One region of the Halochromatium sp. genome, then DNA from elsewhere that is predicted to be linked to it. Evidence: predicted binding sites of a transcription regulator. Region 1 holds the regulator's gene; the other holds the start of a gene.
What was found. The regulator LexA, encoded in region 1, represses DNA repair genes until DNA is damaged. The targets are predictions, from matches to a motif close to TACTGTNNATATNNACAGTA.

Region 1 (7,995 bases):
GATCATTGGGGCCGGACCGGCAGGGCTCGCCGCCGCCTTCGATTTGGCCAAGGCCGGTCATGGCGTCACGGTGTTCGAGGCGCTGCCCGCTCCCGGCGGCATGATGCGCTATGGCATCCCGGAATACCGGCTGCCTTACGACAAGCTCGATGAGGATGTCGACGTGATCCGCTCCATGGGGGTCGAGATCCGTTGCAACACCCGCGTTGGCGAGGACATCAGTATCGATCAGCTGCGCGAGCAGCACGATACCGTCCTGCTCGCCATCGGCCTGCACCAAGGCCGCTCCACACGCATCCCCGGCAGCGAGCATCAGGACGTCGTCTCCGCCGTCGAGCTGCTCCGCCGCGTCACCCTCGGTGAACGCTTTGAGGTTCCAGAGACCCTGGCGGTCATTGGTGGCGGCAACGTCGCCATGGATATCGCCCGCAGCCTGGCGCGCCTGCAGCGCCAGCAGTTTGGCAAGGTCGGTGTCACCCTAGTCGCTCTCGAGGCCGAGGACCTGATGCTCGCCGATCGCGAGGAGATCGACGAGGCACGCGAGGAGGGCGTCGTCATCCTTCCCAGTCGCGGTCCGCGTCAGTGCCTGATCGAGCGCGACGCCCTCACTGGGCTAGAGACCGTTCACTGCGTCTCGGTCTTTGATGAACAGGGGCGTTTCGCACCGAACTACGACGACAGCGACATCCAGATCCACGACGCTGGCCTGATCGTCGAAGCCATCGGCCAGGCTGCCGACCATGCCTTTCTCGGGGAGTCGTTGACCGAGGCCTTGGCATGGGAGCGCAACCGCATCCGCATCGACGCCGACGGGCGCACCTCCGAGTCTTGGCTCTGGGCGGCGGGGGATGCGGTCCAGGGACCGGACGTGATCACCGCGGTTGCTGCTGGGCATCGAATCGCGGCCAGTATGATGGCGGCCTTCGCGGGCAAGTCTGCTCGGATCAGCTAACTCGCGCGCCGCTCGAGTTGACAAACCGCGCGACGACGAGCTGTGCTGCTCGCTTCGTGTTACCAAAGAGAGAATAAATCGGGGTCACTGTTCACGAGCTCATGAGCTAGAAACAGCTAAACCTTGTGGGCCCTCGGAAGCCAGGTTTCGCAGCTAGGGCTCGCTCGGGGGAGCGTTTTCCATGGCTTGAAAGCACTGGAGTCATAATGACGATTGCCGCGTGAACTGTATATAATGACAGTTATCGCGCATGATATTCCTGCTGCCTATCCATTATGGGTGACACCCTGACCCCACGCCAGCGCCAGATCCTAGCGTTCATCCGCGAGCGCCGGCGCGAAACCGGTTATCCGCCGACCCGGGCCGAGATCGCCGAGGCCTTTGGCTTTCGCTCGGTCAATGCGGCTGTCGATCATCTGAAGGCATTGGCTCGGCATGGCGTGATTGCCCTAAAACCCGGGGCGTCGCGCGGCATCACGCTGTTGGATGAGTCTGTTGGGGCTGCTGCTGAAACGGCTGCTGAAACGGCCGCTGAGACGGCCGCTGAGACGGTAGCCAAAGCAGTGACCGAGCCCTTGAGGGGCTCGGAGAGGGCATCCCTGAGCTTGCCGGTGGTCGGCCAGGTTGCGGCCGGTAGCCCGATCCTGGCTGAGGAGCACATCGAGGACTACCACTGGATCGATCCGGGATTATTCCATCCTCGCGCGGATTACTTGCTACGGGTGCGGGGTCTCAGCATGCGCGATGCAGGTATTCTCGACGGTGATCTACTCGCCGTGCACTGCACGCCGGAGGCGCAAAACGGTCAGATCCTGGTCGTTCGCGTCGATGATGAGGTCACGGTCAAGCGCTTCCGGCGGATTGAAGGGCAGCCTCATCAAGTACAGTTGTTGCCCGAGAATCCGGCCTTTGCGCTGATGCAGATCGACCTGCGCGAGCAGGCGCTGGTCATTGAGGGGCTGGGCGTGGGCGTGCTGCGCCTGGGGATCTCGCAAGGAGCGCGGGAACAGCATGGGTCTTCTGGACATCAGGATCGCCAGCAGGTGTCACACCATGCCCGGCGTCTCTGAGCTGCATTCGGTTTCCCGGCAGCAGTCGACCCCGGAGCCGACTGCGTTGCAGCGATTGCTTGCTGATCGCGCCGACCTCTGGCGCGGTCGCGTCGAGACCAGTGCCTTGGCCAAAGGCATGGCGACCGGTTTTGCCGAATTGGATCAGGCCTTGCCTTGGGATGGTTGGCCGATCAATGGGCTCACTGAGGTGCTCACTGATCAGCCTGGTGCCGGACTCGCACTGATCCTGCCAGCCTTGGCGCGCCTTTGCAGCGATGGTCGTCATTCGCCGAGCAGTCAGGCGGATCAATCGGTTGCTCAGCCCGGTCGAGCCAGCAGGGAGGGCAGTCGGGAAGCCAGCAGGGGAGCCAGTAGGGATCAGGCTCACTTGCATCAGCAGGATCAGGGCTGGTTGCTGTTGGTGAGCCCGCCCTTGATCCCGTACGCCCCCGCCTTGGTCGCGCAAGGGCTCGATCTCGAGCGCCTGCTCCTGGTCGATGCGCCAGCGCAGGGCGCCTGGGTCATGGAGCAAGGGCTGCGCATGGGGGGTTGTGCCGCGGTCATTGCTTGGACTGCGAGCGAGCCTGGGCACCAGGGTCGCAAACAGGATGCGGCCTGGACGACGCCGGTGCTCCGGCGGCTCCAGTTAGCCGCACAGTCGCGCTCAACGCCGGTGCTGCTGCTGCGCCCAACCGCTGCCGCGGAGTATCCCACCCCCGCGATGCTGCGATTGGATTGCGAAGCTGGTGCAGATGGGCTGCTGATTGGGCTGCGCAAACTGCGCGGAGGCCGCGCTGGCAGACGGCTTAGCCTCTCGGCTTCCTCGCTTGATGACCTAGGGGCCCGGCCTCCATCGCCGTCTACTGCAGCACCGCAGGTCGCAGTATCCTGCTCATGAGCTGGCCCATGAATCGGGGGCGGTCAACCAAGAGACCCTGCCGCGGCTCGTCTCCACAGCTTGTGGCTTCGGTCCCGGCTGAGGCCCTGGTAGCAAACCGCAGCGACCAAACAGCGGCGATCCGAGCCACGCCAGAGACGGATCTGCTGACTGCTGAATGCCATGGCCAAATCGATTCATGCGATGGTCCGAGCAGCGATAGGAGCAGCCGGGGATATCAGGACGATGGGGGCTGTCGCTGGCTTGGGCTGTATCTACCGGCGTTGTCTCTCCAGCTCTTCGAGCGCACAGTGCAGAGAGCGCTACCGATTGCGGTCAGCGAGCATGAGCAGATCATCGCCTGTAATGCTGCAGCACGCGGTCTTGGTGTGCGGCCCGGTCTCTCCGAGTCCGGTGCCAGCGCACTGTCAGAGGCGCTGCGCATCCTGCCCAGGCGACCGGTGGCCGAGCGCGCGGCATTGGAGCGGTTAGCCGCTTGGGCACTTGGTTTCAGTGATTTGGTGAGCCTAGACCTCGAAGCCGAGCGTCCGGCCGCGCTGGTGTTGGAGGCGCAGCGCAGCCTGCGCCTGTTCGGCGGCGCTGAGGCCTTTCATCAGCGTTTGAGCGACGAGGCCAGCGCGCTTGGCTGGCGGGTGCGTTGCGTGCTGGCGCCAACCCCATCAGCGGCGCTGCTGTTGGCCAAGGCAGGATATCAGGGCTTGATTCCAAGCTGGGCTGCGTTGCGTCAAGCGCTTACAGACCTGCCGCCGGCGTTGCTGATCAGTGAGCGTCAGGCCCGAGAGGATCTGGCTAGCATGGGCGTGCAGAGTATCGGCGCACTGCTGCGTTTGCCTCGCGCTGGACTCGCTGAGCGGTTCGGCTTGCCGCTCTTGCAGCGCATCGAGCGGCTTCTTGGTGAGCGCGCTGATCCAAGACGACCCTATCAACCCCCCGAGCATTTTCAGGTTGAGCTAGAGCTGCCGGCGGAGATCCTCAGCACCGACGCCCTGACCTTTCCCTGTCATCGCCTACTCGCCGAGTTAGCAGCCTTTCTCGCCGCGCGCCAGAGTGGCGTGCAACGATTGCATTGGAGCTTGTCTCATGCCGATGGTGAGGCGACATGCTTTCAACTTGGCAGCGCCCGTCTGGAGGCTGATTCAGGGCGTTGGCTAGCGCTGCTCCGCGAGCGCCTAGAGCGGATCAGGCTAGTGCAGCCGGTCCGCGGCATTGGACTCCTGAGCGAGCGTCTCTATCCACTGCCACCAACCGTTGGCGAGCTATGGAGCCTTGATCCCAGCTGCAATGTACCCGAAGCATCCTTGCTCGATCGTCTTCGGGCCCGTCTTGGCGAGCAGGCCGTGCGTGGCTTGGCTTTGGTGGCAGATCATCGACCAGAGCGCGCCTGGCGTTGGACTCAGCCGGCAATGGCTCATCCGGTTTCGGTGACAAAGCAGGGCAGGGCTCGCAGGCGGCCTGAGACGAAGAAGCAGCTGAGCGCTTTGCTCTTGGCTCGTGCTGAGCGACCCCTCTGGCTGCTGCCTGAGCCGCTGCTGCTCGAGACGCGCCATGGTCGCCCTTGGCTTGATGGCCCGCTTGCGCTCAGCGACTGTTGCGAGCGTATCGAGACCGGCTGGTGGGATGGCTTTGAGATCGCGCGTGACTACTACGTCGCCAAGAACAACCGCGGCGAGCGCCTTTGGATCTATCGCGAGATCCGTGGTGAGCGTCGCTGGCTCCTCCACGGTCTCATGGGGATGCCGCTCTTTTCATCCAGCCATTGACCAGGGAGCACCCCAGGGAGTACCGATGAGCGCGCCAAGACGCCTATTCGACAGCCGTAGCCATTTGCGGTTGGCTCGCCTTGGTTGTCGGTTCAGGCCAGCGCTTCAAGGTCGCACTCGGGCGTCCTGTCTCGCTCGCATCCTGATCAGCGCATCGCTGTTGCCTGCCAGCTGTGCCTTCGCCATCAGTGGTGGGACTCTCGATTCCGAGCAGCGGCATCCCGCGGTATTACACCTCCGTGTTGATCAGGAGGCGCTTTGCAGCGCGGTGAAGATCGGTCGACACACCCTGCTCACCGCTGCGCATTGCGTGGTCGATGCACAGAACGGTGAGCTGAAGTCAGCCTTTCGCGCCGGCGCGCAAATCAGTCTCGACAACAGGACACAGCAGCCCCATGCCGATGGCGCCATCACCGCCGTCGTCGACGAAACCCTGCTGCCGGATGCCTATCGGTTAGGCCTGACGAAGCTGGCTGACTATCGTCGTCGGCGTCTCGCTGAGCTAAAGAGCCAGACCTCGGCCTTGCCGGCAGACCTGATCGAGCAGGGGCTGCGCATGCGTTACCATTTCGCTGAGCGTTATCCCGACGTCGCACTGATTCGGCTAGGGACGGCGACACCTGAGATTCCACCGATCCCTGTGGACTTCACGCCGCTGCAAGCGGGTGCTGAGGTGGAGCTGGTTGGCTTCGGTTGCAGCCAGCTGGCCCAGCTGGGGCAATTCGGCGAGCGCCTGTCAGCCGAGCGTCGCTCAGGTTGGTCGCGGGTGATCCGGGTCGATGTGGTCAATTTCTATACCGAAGCTGGCCGGCGATCGGCCCAAGCCCCGTCGCTCTGTCCTGGTGATTCCGGGGGTCCCGTGCTGTACAAGGGGCGTGTCGTTGGGGTGCATAGCGTTGTCTATGGGCTCAACGCTCGACATGGGGCGCGCTCGAATATGGCCGTCAACTTGGCGCCTCTAGCCGACTGGGAGGCTTGGCCCTGAGGATGGCAACGCCGAGGATGGAGCCGCCAAGCAGGGGTCATGGTCTCGTCGGCGCGGTCGGTTTCCGAGCGCCTCAGGGTCGCGGTCCTTTACCCCTACTATTTGCAGGGTGAAAACGGGGGTGTCCCTGCTGTTAAGGCCGTGTATGGTCATCATCCTGTCATCCGTTAACGATCGAGCTTGCTGCTATGGTTCGCGTTGTCACCATACCTACTCCTCCGGTCGAGGCTGAGTCTCCCGGTCCGATTCCGCTGACCCATCATCAGATCTTGGGACTGGTCGCGCCCTTCAGTCGGCGTGGCTATCAGGTTGATCTCGCGGCCAGTGACCGCGCCCAGCGTCAGCTCAGGTTCAAGCCGGTGCACCATCCAAACCTGCCACTGGACGGGGAATCGCTGACGGAGAGCCTGATCCTCGAGCATCCGGCGGATGATCATTTTTGCTTGCAGCGCGTCCTGAGCGATGAGGCTGGACTCAGCTCGACCCTGAGCATTGAGGGCACTGATCCGGAGCTGCTGCTGGAGCAGATCGAGGCGATCGAGGTCTCCCGTCAGATTGTCGCCGTCGATACTGTTCACATCGCCCGCAGCTATCGGTTGCAACCGGTCGCAGCCAGCGAGCAGCAGCCGGCCCATTGGCGCTTGCAGCTGGTCACGGCTGAGGCCCACACTGAAGGCGCGGTACTGACCCTGAACGCCAAGACTGGGCGCAAGATGCCGGCCGATTTCGAGCTTCGTGCCGAGGATGATCGGCGCTTGCGGGTCCCGGCCGACCTCTTTGCGGTCCTTGGCTGGGAGTGGCGTCCGATGCGTCAGCTCGGCAAGTTCTGGCGCGGCAGCGTGCGCATCGCTGCCGACGAGCCAGCGCGCACGCCCGATGTCGAGGCCAAGCTGTCGCAGGCGGTCGGGCATCTCGCAACGACGCTGCGGAGTGATCCGGCCGATTTTCATGCGCGCTGGCAGTCGGCGCGTTGGCGGGTCACCTTTCAGCGTGCGATCCCGATGCTGATCGGTGTTGCCCTATTGGGCTCGGCGCCGCTGATTCAGCTGCTCTCGCTGGAGACCTCTTCGCTTGCGCGGATGTTCATCTTCCACGCGCCGCCACTGCTATTGATCGGGATCTTCATGCTGCGTGAGCTGCCGGTGATCGAGATACCGCCCATGCCGCGGCGGCTGATCGGCCGCGACTGGATCATCGATGACAGCAAGGGCCGCTTCGGCGGTGGCTCGGTACAGGGTGCCGAGGCCGGATGAATATCCCGCCAGTCTCCATTGCCGCTGCCAAGCAGGCGCTGATTGAACAGTACGCCGATCCCGTGCTACGCCATCGTGCCTCAATGCTCTGGGGCACCCGTGGCGTCGGTAAGTCCTCGATTGTGCGCCAGGTGGCCGATCACTTTGGCGTGCCCCTAATCGACCTGCGCCTGACCACCATCGAGCCGGTCGACATCCGCGGCGCGATCTATGCCGATGACACACAAGGCAAGACGGTCTGGTTTCCGCCCGAGTTCCTGCCGACGGCCGATCAGGCCGAGGGCATCCTGTTCCTCGATGAGCTTACGGCGGCTGATCAGCGCCTGCAGATCTCGGCCTACTCGTTGATCCTCGATCGCCGTGTCGGCCATTACCGGCTGCCTGAGGGCTGGCAGGTCGTCGCCGCCGGTAATGCCAGTTTCCACGGCGCGGTCAGCCATGACATGGGCACCGCGCTTGCCGATCGGATGTTCCACTTCAACGTCCAGACCGTGATCGACGCCTTCCTGAGCCATGCGGTGGCCAACAACTTTGCGCCCGAGGTCATGGCCTATCTGAAGGTGCGCCCCGACAAGCTCGACGATACCCAGATCCAGCTCGCCAACGATCACCTGATCGGTGCCAGTCCACGCGGTTGGGAGGACATCTCCAATGTGCTGCGCTCCGGACTCTCTGACCAGGTCAAGCGGGTCTTCGTGCAGGGCCGGATCGGCGCCGCCAATGCCGCCGAGCTCTTCGGGGTGCTCAAGGAGATCCGGGCCGGGGTTGATGTGGTGGCCCTGCTCGAGGCCGCGCCGGGCGAGGCCACCGCGGCCCTGTTGCCGACCAACCTGGATGCCCTCTACGGCATGATCTACGCGCTCTTGGCCGCGGCGACTGATCGCGAGCGCATGGCACGCGCGCTCGCCATCATCGAGCAGCTGCCCGACGCCCCAGCCCGCGAGCCGCTGCCGGTTCGCGAGGCGCAGACGCTGGCGATGGAGCTGCTCTTGGAGCGCGCGCTCGAGACCGGCCTTGAGGGCGTGGTGCTCGACAGCGTCGCCTATCGTCGCTATAGCGAAGAGCGTGAGCGGTCTGGGCTCAGTGGCTAGCGCG
Region 2 (7,995 bases), on a different contig from region 1:
GACGAGTGATCGCTAGCCCCGCAACCCGAACTTGGGCACCCGGCTTAACCCGCTGCACTGCCTCTGCCGTCAGAAGCCGCAAGGCCGTTAGCCGCTCGCGCAAGAGCGCAAGTGGATGCCGCCTGAGGCTCAGCCCAAGACTCGCATAATCGGCGACAATTGACGCCCCTTCCTTGGGCGGCGCTAACAAGGGCAAAACGCTTTCGTCTCCTGAATCGGGGAACAATGGCAGCGGCTCGGACCTCGAGGCTGCCTGCCAGCCTGCCTGATGGCGGTTACCCACCAATGCAGCCAAGGCATCAGCCGCCGCCAGTGCTTTGAGATCGCGTCGGTTAAGCGCTGCTCGCTGCCGCAGATCAGCAAGCGATGCCCAGGGCGAAGGTCGGCGTCGTCCAGCAAGGTTCTGCACCGACGCTCGCTTCACAGGACGGTCAGCGCGCAGCGCCTTCCTGACTGCGCATAGTCGCTGTGCACCCTCGGCCGACAGTCCCTTCACTAGCCTCAGTCCGAGCCGCAGTGCTGGCTCACCGCGTCTGCCAGGCTCCAGGGTGCAATCCCAGTCACTGTCGCCAACATCGACCGGGCGGACCTCCACACCTTGGCGCCGAGCCTCCCGAATCAATTGCGCCGGCGCATAGAAACCCATCGGCTGGCTGTTGATCAGCGCGGCAAAGAAGGCCGCCGGCTCATGGCATTTCAGCCAGGCTGTGCAGTACACCAGCAGGGCGAAGCTGGCAGCATGCGACTCGGGGAAGCCATAGTCACCAAAACCGAGGATCTGATGATAGATCTGCTCGGCGAAGGCCCGCGGGTATCCGCGGCTGATCATGCCGCTGATTAGCCGATCACGGAACGGCTCCAGACCGCCACGGCGTCGCCAGGCCGCCATTGAGCGACGCACCTGATCCGCCTCACCCGGATCAAAACCCGCCGCTACCATCGCCACCTGGATCACCTGCTCTTGGAAGATCGGCACGCCTAAGGTCCGTCCTAGTACTGACTCAACCTCAGCGGATGGATAGCTGACCGGCTCTAGCCCCTGACGACGGCGCAGATAAGGGTGCACCATATCGCCTTGGATTGGCCCCGGTCGCACGATCGCGACCTCGATCACCAAATCATAGAAGCAGCGAGGCTTCAGGCGCGGCAGCATCGCCATCTGAGCGCGCGATTCGATCTGAAACACGCCAGTGGTCTCCCCACGCTGAATCATCTGATACACCAAGGGGTCTTCTTGCGGGATCGAGGCAACCTCAAGGGCTGTGCCGCGAAACGCATTGATCAAGGCCAGCGAGCGACGAATGGCGCTCAAGATCCCGAGCGCAAGACAGTCGATCTTCAGGATACCCATCGCGTCCAGATCGTCCTTATCCCATTGGATCACGCTGCGCCCATCCATCGCCGCATTCTCGATCGGAACCAGCTCTGTCAGCGGGCCGTTTGAGATCACGAAACCACCGACATGCTGAGACAGGTGGCGCGGAAAACCGACCAGCTCATCGGTTAGCTGCATCAATAAGATAACCTGTGGCTGCTGTGGGTCCAGGCCGACCTCGCGTAAACGCTCGTTTGCGACCTGCTGCCCATCCCACCAGTTGATATTGCGCGCTAGGCGCTCGACCTGATCAAGCGAAAAGCCGAGCGCTTTGCCAACGTCCCGCACCGCACTCTTGGGTCGATAGCGAATCAGGGTTGCCGCCAGCGCGGCGCGCTCGCGGCCATACTTGGTGTAGAGATACTGGATCACCTCCTCACGGCGCTGATGCTCAAAGTCGACGTCGATATCAGGCGGCTCACCACGCTCGCGCGAGATGAAGCGCTCGAACAACATCGCTGTCAGCGCCGGATCGACCTCGGTAATGCCCAGGCAATAGCACACCACCGAGTTGGCCGCCGAGCCCCGTCCCTGACACAGGATGCCGCGGCGGCGCGCGAAGCGCACGATATCGAAGACGGTGAGGAAATAGGGCGCATAACCCAGTTCCGCGATCAGCCTAAGCTCATACTCGGCGCGCACCCGGAATCGCTCGGGCATTCCCTGCGGCCAACGCCGCTGCTGCGCCTCAGCAAAGGTCATCCGCCGTAGATAGGCATCTGGGGTCTCGCCCGCCGGGACGAGTTCTTCAGGATACCGGTAGCGCAGTTGATCGAGAGAAAAACGACAGCGCGCAGCAACCACCAGGGTCTCATTGAGCAGCGCCGGCGGATAGAAGCGGCGAAGCTGGGCTAGCGAGCGCAGATGTCCTTCCTGATTCTGGCGCTGTGCTGCACCATGGGCGACAACCTTGCCGGCACGAATCGCTTGCAGCACGTCTAGCAATCGAGCGCGCTCGGGCCGATGCATCCGCACCGCTCCGATTGCAACCAACGGCAGCCCCAAATCTCGGCCTAGGGCTTCGAACCGACGCAGCCGAGCCGCATCATCACCTGCTCGGTGTAGCGCAACACCGATCCAGCAACGACCGGAGAAGCGTTCGCTTAACCATTGTCCATTGGCCAAGACAGGTCCGTGATTGGCGTTGATGCCCGTCTGGGCGCCTGAATCGGGGCCTGAATCGGCGCCAAAATCCGAGTCGGCAGCCCAAATCGCCAAGCACCCAGGCAAGCCCGCCTCCAGATCCTGCGGCAGCAGCCGATAGCGCCCTTTCGGCGCACGCCGTCGAGCAACCGAGATCAGCGCAGAGAGCTGCCCATAGCCTTCGGCATCGGCTGCCAACAGGATCAGACGAGGGCCAGAATCGACCTGCAGCTCGCTGCCAATTAAGAGCGGAAATCCGATCGCTGTGGCTGCCTCATGGGCCCGAACAACACCAGCCAGAGAGCATTCATCGGTAAGCGCAAGCGCCCGATACCCGAGCCGCGCCGCCTGCTCCACCAACTCTTCAGGATGCGAGGCCGACGACAAGAAGCTGAAGCTCGACCAGCAGTTCAGCTCTGCATAGGCTGACAAGACGTTCGCACCACCCATGGACTGTCAATAAAGACAGTATAGCCGGTACATGCAGGATCGCCAGTAGCCTAGAAGTCCCCTGACTCTTATTCGGCTCTGGTCGGGATAGGCGCGCGCTAGGTCCGCTCGATCAGACTACTGATCAATGACGTCCTCATCCCAGAACAGATCATCGTCCTGGTCCGCAGGCGGATTGCCGTCGTGCACCAGGTTACGGCGTCGTTGTAGATAGGCATCTCGGACGAAGGCGTAGCGGTCTAGCGCAGCCTCATCGACCAGATCGCCCGCCGCAAGCAATCCAGCCCGAGTATCAATCGCGCGCAGCACCACAAAGCCCCAATAGATCTCGTCTTTCTGCAAGCTGAAGAAGGGATCGATCAGCACGTCACCCGCAAAGCCAAAGGTGTCGCGCACCGAGCTCGGCCCCAAGATCGGCATCACAAAATACGGACCGTCACCGAAGCCCCAATACCCTAGCGTCTGACCGAAGTCCTCTTTGTAGCTCGGGATTCCCATGTTCGTGGCGACATCGATGAAGCCAACGAGCCCGACTGTGGTGTTAACGAGCACACGCCCAACATCGGTGCCAGCGCGCGAGAGCTTGAACTGAAGCACGTTGTTGACCGCGGAGGTCACATCCGCAACGTTGTTGAAGAAATTCGTGATGCCGTGATTTACCGGCTCCGGGGTGATCGCCTGATAGCCCTGCGCCGCCGGCTTGAAGAAGGCGTTGTCGAAGTCCGTGTTGAACCTGAACATTGCTCGGTTATAGGGCTGCCAAGGGTCACGCGGATCACGCTGCTCCTTGGGAATTGAGCTACATCCGCCAATCAGCAAGGCAGTGAAGAGCACCAGAAAGAAGACGCGCAGCTGCGCTTTGTGCATAGACTGGACTCCCGCATCTCATCATGCGCCGCGATACCCCAGGCGGATGTTAGCACAGCGTTCCGGCGCAGCTGCTGATCAGTAAACGCGACTGACCTCGACACCTGCCGCCTGCAGGCGCTCCAACAAACCACCGGGGCCAGGCAGATGCAGCGCGCCCACTGCGATGAAACGTCCCCCTTGCCGCATGACTGGACTCAACCTTTCAAACATGCGTTGATTACGATCGTCGATCAGCGCCTCATGCAGGCGCGCCTCAAGCTCCGGGCCGCCGGCAGCCAGGGTCTGCCCGAGCTGCATCAAGGCATCGAGGTCTCGCGCCAAATAGGCATTGAGCAATGACGCAAAGATCTTGGGCAGCTGTTGTCGCTCGCGCAGTGTCGCATCAAGCAGCGCGACCTGATCTTCGCGGCTCAGGGTCTGAAACACCGACAGCTGCTCAGCAAGGGTCTCAAGCCCCTGAACAGGCTTCCCCGCATCCAGCGCCCGTTGATAGAGCGCGACATCAAGCACCGCGCCAGCACTTGCTGGCGGCATGCTAAGGACCAGCAAGACCGCCCAGGGCTGGAGCCGCTCGGCCACCTTCGCGGGCATCCCTCGCTCACCGAGCGCCGCGAGAATGTCACGGTACAGCACTGGAGGCAAGATCTCCTCAAGGTGCTCATCTGGGCCAAGCAGCATCGCGGCGCGGGCTGCTTCCAGCATCGCGGCATCCGGGACGACCTCCAGCACCACCACCGTTGCTCGGTCGAACGCATCGAGCACGGGCTCCGGCAGCTGTGTCACACGGGGGTCATCGCTGTGGATGGTGCCGAACAGCCAGCTCGGCTTGTGGCCGCTCCCTTGCTGGTCAAGACGGAATAGCAGGCCGCGCTCGCAGCAAGGCGCGGCGACAGCTTCAGCAACGAAAACGACGCAGAGAAGCACAAGGGCATGCAGGCATCTCGATCTCTTACTCATCCAGCGCCCCCAATCACGGACCGTACGATCGCCGACTGCCATCTGCACCCACCGACACCGATCTTCTCACACCGACGCGTCTGTAGCGCCATGATCGTCGTTTGGCTTTTGCCCGCAACACTCTTATGCTGCCGGTATGGAAAGCACAGACCAAATCTCCGCTCCGAAAGGGATTGCAGCTCGCTTCCGTGGCTTCTTACCAGTGGTTGTCGACGTCGAGACGGCTGGCTTTGATCCACAGCGCCATGCCTTGCTCGAGATTGCTGCTGTCATGATTCGAATGGACGCCGAGGGCTGCCTGGTGCCGGGCGCAACCCACGCGTGCCATGTGCTGCCCTTTCTCGGCTCGGAGCTTGATCAGAGCGCACTTGCATTCAATAAGATCGACCCAGACCACCCCTTCCGTGACGCGCTCGCCGAGCGCGACGCCCTGCGAAAGGTGTTGGACCCGATCCGCAAGTCTGTCGCGTCGCATGGCTGCAATCGCGCGATCTTGGTCGGACACAACGCCCATTTTGACCTCGGCTTCGTTAAGGCCGCCGTGGAGCGCAACGATTACAAGCGAAACCCCTTCCATGCCTTCAGCGTGTTCGACACGGTATCTCTAGCCGGCCTCGCTTACGGACAGACGGTACTCGCAAAGGCCGCCCAGGCCGCTGGGCTCGGCTGGGACAACAGTGCTGCCCATTCGGCAATCTATGATGCAGAGCAGACAGCGCGACTCTTTTGCGAGATTGTCAATCGCTGGCGTACCGCCACCGGCCCCTGAAGCAAGTGCCCCCGCTCAGGGGGGCATGACGGGGTCATTCGCGATCACCAGCGCAGTCAGAGAACAGCCTGGAGCCGGAATTCTGACGACAGCCGTTGCGCAGCCTGCTCGTGCAATCCAGGTCGCTTCAGGGCAGTTGAGGGCGCTCAGCCGGCTGGTTGCTCCTGTTTCGCTGCCGCCGCTTCCATCATGGTCTTGAGTTCACCGCTCGCTGCCAGCTCGAGGGTGATATCGCAACCACCGACAAGCTCACCATCGACATAGATCTGAGGGAACGTGGGCCAGTCCGCATAGCGCGGCAAGTTCTCGAAGATCTCGGGATCTTGGAGCACATTCACATAGGCGAACGAGACCCCCGTATCACCGAGTGCCTGCGCCGCGCGCATCGAGAACCCGCATTGAGGCATCTGCGGTGTTCCTTTCATGTAGATGACGACTGGGTGACCCTTGACCTGCTGATCGATACGCTCGATGACATCCATTGCAATACCTCGTGGAATACTGGGTGATGGGTCTGGCGAAGGTCGGGATAGCCATCAGGCTTATCAAGTCATCACCGCTTGCGCCATGCGAAGCCGCTAGCGTCTTCAAACCACTAGCGCCCATCGATTTGGCGCTGCAGCCAGTACTCGAGCAGCGCCACATGCCAGAGCTTGCTGCCCTGGATGCGGGTGTGATGCTGATCAGGCGCCGCCAGTAGCCGCTCGATGTACTCGCGGCGGTAGAGCCCCCGCTCGCGGCAGGCCTGCGAGTTGAGGATGTCGCGCATGAAGTCGAGGAAGGCTCCGCGGACGTACTTGAGCGCAGGCATCGGGAAATACCCCTTGGGCCGATCGATCACCGCATCCGGTAGTCGACCGCGCGCGATCGCCTTAAGTGGATACTTACCTCCCTCGCGCAATCTCAGTGCCGGCGGGCAACGCGCTGCAAGCTCGACCAATTGATGATCAAGGAACGGCACCCGTGCCTCCAAGCCCCAGGCCATGGTCATGTTGTCGACCCGCTTCACCGGATCATCGACGATCAGTGTGGTCACATCCAGCCTCAACACCGCATCGATGACCTCATCGGCACCGGGCTCCGCGAGCCGTTCGGCGACATAGGCGCCGGTATGATCCGGCCCAGCATAGGCAGGCGCGACCATCTGCAGGTATTCATCATGATCACGATCGAAGTAGTGGCGACGCACACGATCGACTGGATCACCCTCGGTCTCGGCGGCAATGCGCGGATACCAGAAGTAGCCGCCGAAGACCTCATCGGCGCCCTGGCCGGATTGCACCACCTTGATCTCGCGCGAGACCTGTTCGGCGAGCAGATAGAACGCGATCGCGTCCTGGCCGAACATCGGCTCGGTCATCGCATCGACCGCTTCGGGCAAACGTCGCAACACCTCGTCGTTCGGTACTCGGAAACGATGATGGTGGGTGCCGAAGTGGGCGACGACCTGGTCCGAGTAGCCGAACTCGCTGCCAGCCTCCTCCGGCGTGTCTTCAAAACCCACCGAGAAGGTATGCAGGTCGCCGACACCGTGCTCGGCTAGCAGCGCGACCAGCAGACTGGAGTCGAGCCCGCCGGAGAGCAGCACGCCGACCGGCACATCGGCGATCTCGCGGCGCTTGCGCACCGCCGCCTCAAGCGCATCATGGATGGCCTCGACCCACTCGTCATCGCTCGTTGGCAGCCCGGACCCGCTGCCGCCCCGGGTCGCCTCCAACTGCCAGTAGCGCTGCTCGGTGCGGCGACCATCGGCGTCGATGCGCAGCCAGTGCGCGGGCGGCAGCCTGCGAATGTCGCTCAGTATGGTGCGCGGCGCCGGCACCACCGCGTGCAACGTAAAGAGGTTGTGCAAGGCCACGGGGTCGATCCCAGCACCGACCCCGCCAGCGGCAACCAGCGCCTGGGTCGTCGAGGCGAAGCGCAGCCTACCCTTGGCCTCGCCCCAATAGAGCGGCTTGATCCCGAAGCGATCGCGGGCCAGGAAGAGCTGGCGCCGATTGGTATCCCAGATCGCGAGCGCGAACATCCCGTGCAGCCGCTCAACGCAGCCTTCACCCCAGGCATGCCAGGCCTTGAGGATCACCTCGGTATCGCCGTCCGAGAAGAAGCTATAGCCCTTGTCACGCAGCTCTCGGCGCAGCTCGGGATGGTTGTAGATGGTGCCGTTAAAGACCAGCGCGAGGCCAAGTGCCTGATCGACCATTGGCTGATTCGAGCGCGCCGAGAGATCGATGATGGACAGCCGCCGATGCCCCAGCGCAACCGCCCCATCGCTGTAGCTTCCGCCGTGATCTGGGCCGCGCGATTGCAAACGCTCCATCATCCGGGCGATCGCGCCCAGGTCCGCTGCCAGACCGTCAAAAGACAGCTCCCCGCAGATGCCACACATCAGCTCGTTATCTCCGTCATTAGAATTCGTTCCTTGATATCC

Region 2: ACY693_RS03465 (error-prone DNA polymerase) is a predicted target of LexA. The motif match lies at 2,970-2,989, and genes of this name have one in related genera.

The regions. Positions count from the first base shown of each region.
Region 1 is NZ_JBUDPI010000023.1:1,440-9,434, reverse strand. It holds gene ACY693_RS02905 (FAD-dependent oxidoreductase) at 1-952, shown strand, start outside; gene lexA (transcriptional repressor LexA) at 1,228-2,022, shown strand; gene ACY693_RS02895 (hypothetical protein) at 2,006-2,902, shown strand; gene ACY693_RS02890 (Y-family DNA polymerase) at 3,193-4,662, shown strand; gene ACY693_RS02885 (trypsin-like serine protease) at 4,823-5,647, shown strand; gene ACY693_RS02880 (hypothetical protein) at 5,836-6,900, shown strand; gene ACY693_RS02875 (AAA family ATPase) at 6,897-7,991, shown strand.
Region 2 is NZ_JBUDPI010000029.1:6,083-14,077, forward strand. It holds gene ACY693_RS03465 (error-prone DNA polymerase) at 1-2,968, opposite strand, end outside; gene ACY693_RS03470 (MlaA family lipoprotein) at 3,086-3,835, opposite strand; gene ACY693_RS03475 (TraB/GumN family protein) at 3,914-4,795, opposite strand; gene rnt (ribonuclease T) at 4,932-5,564, shown strand; gene grxD (Grx4 family monothiol glutaredoxin) at 5,711-6,046, opposite strand; gene ACY693_RS03490 (N-acetylglutaminylglutamine amidotransferase) at 6,160-7,953, opposite strand.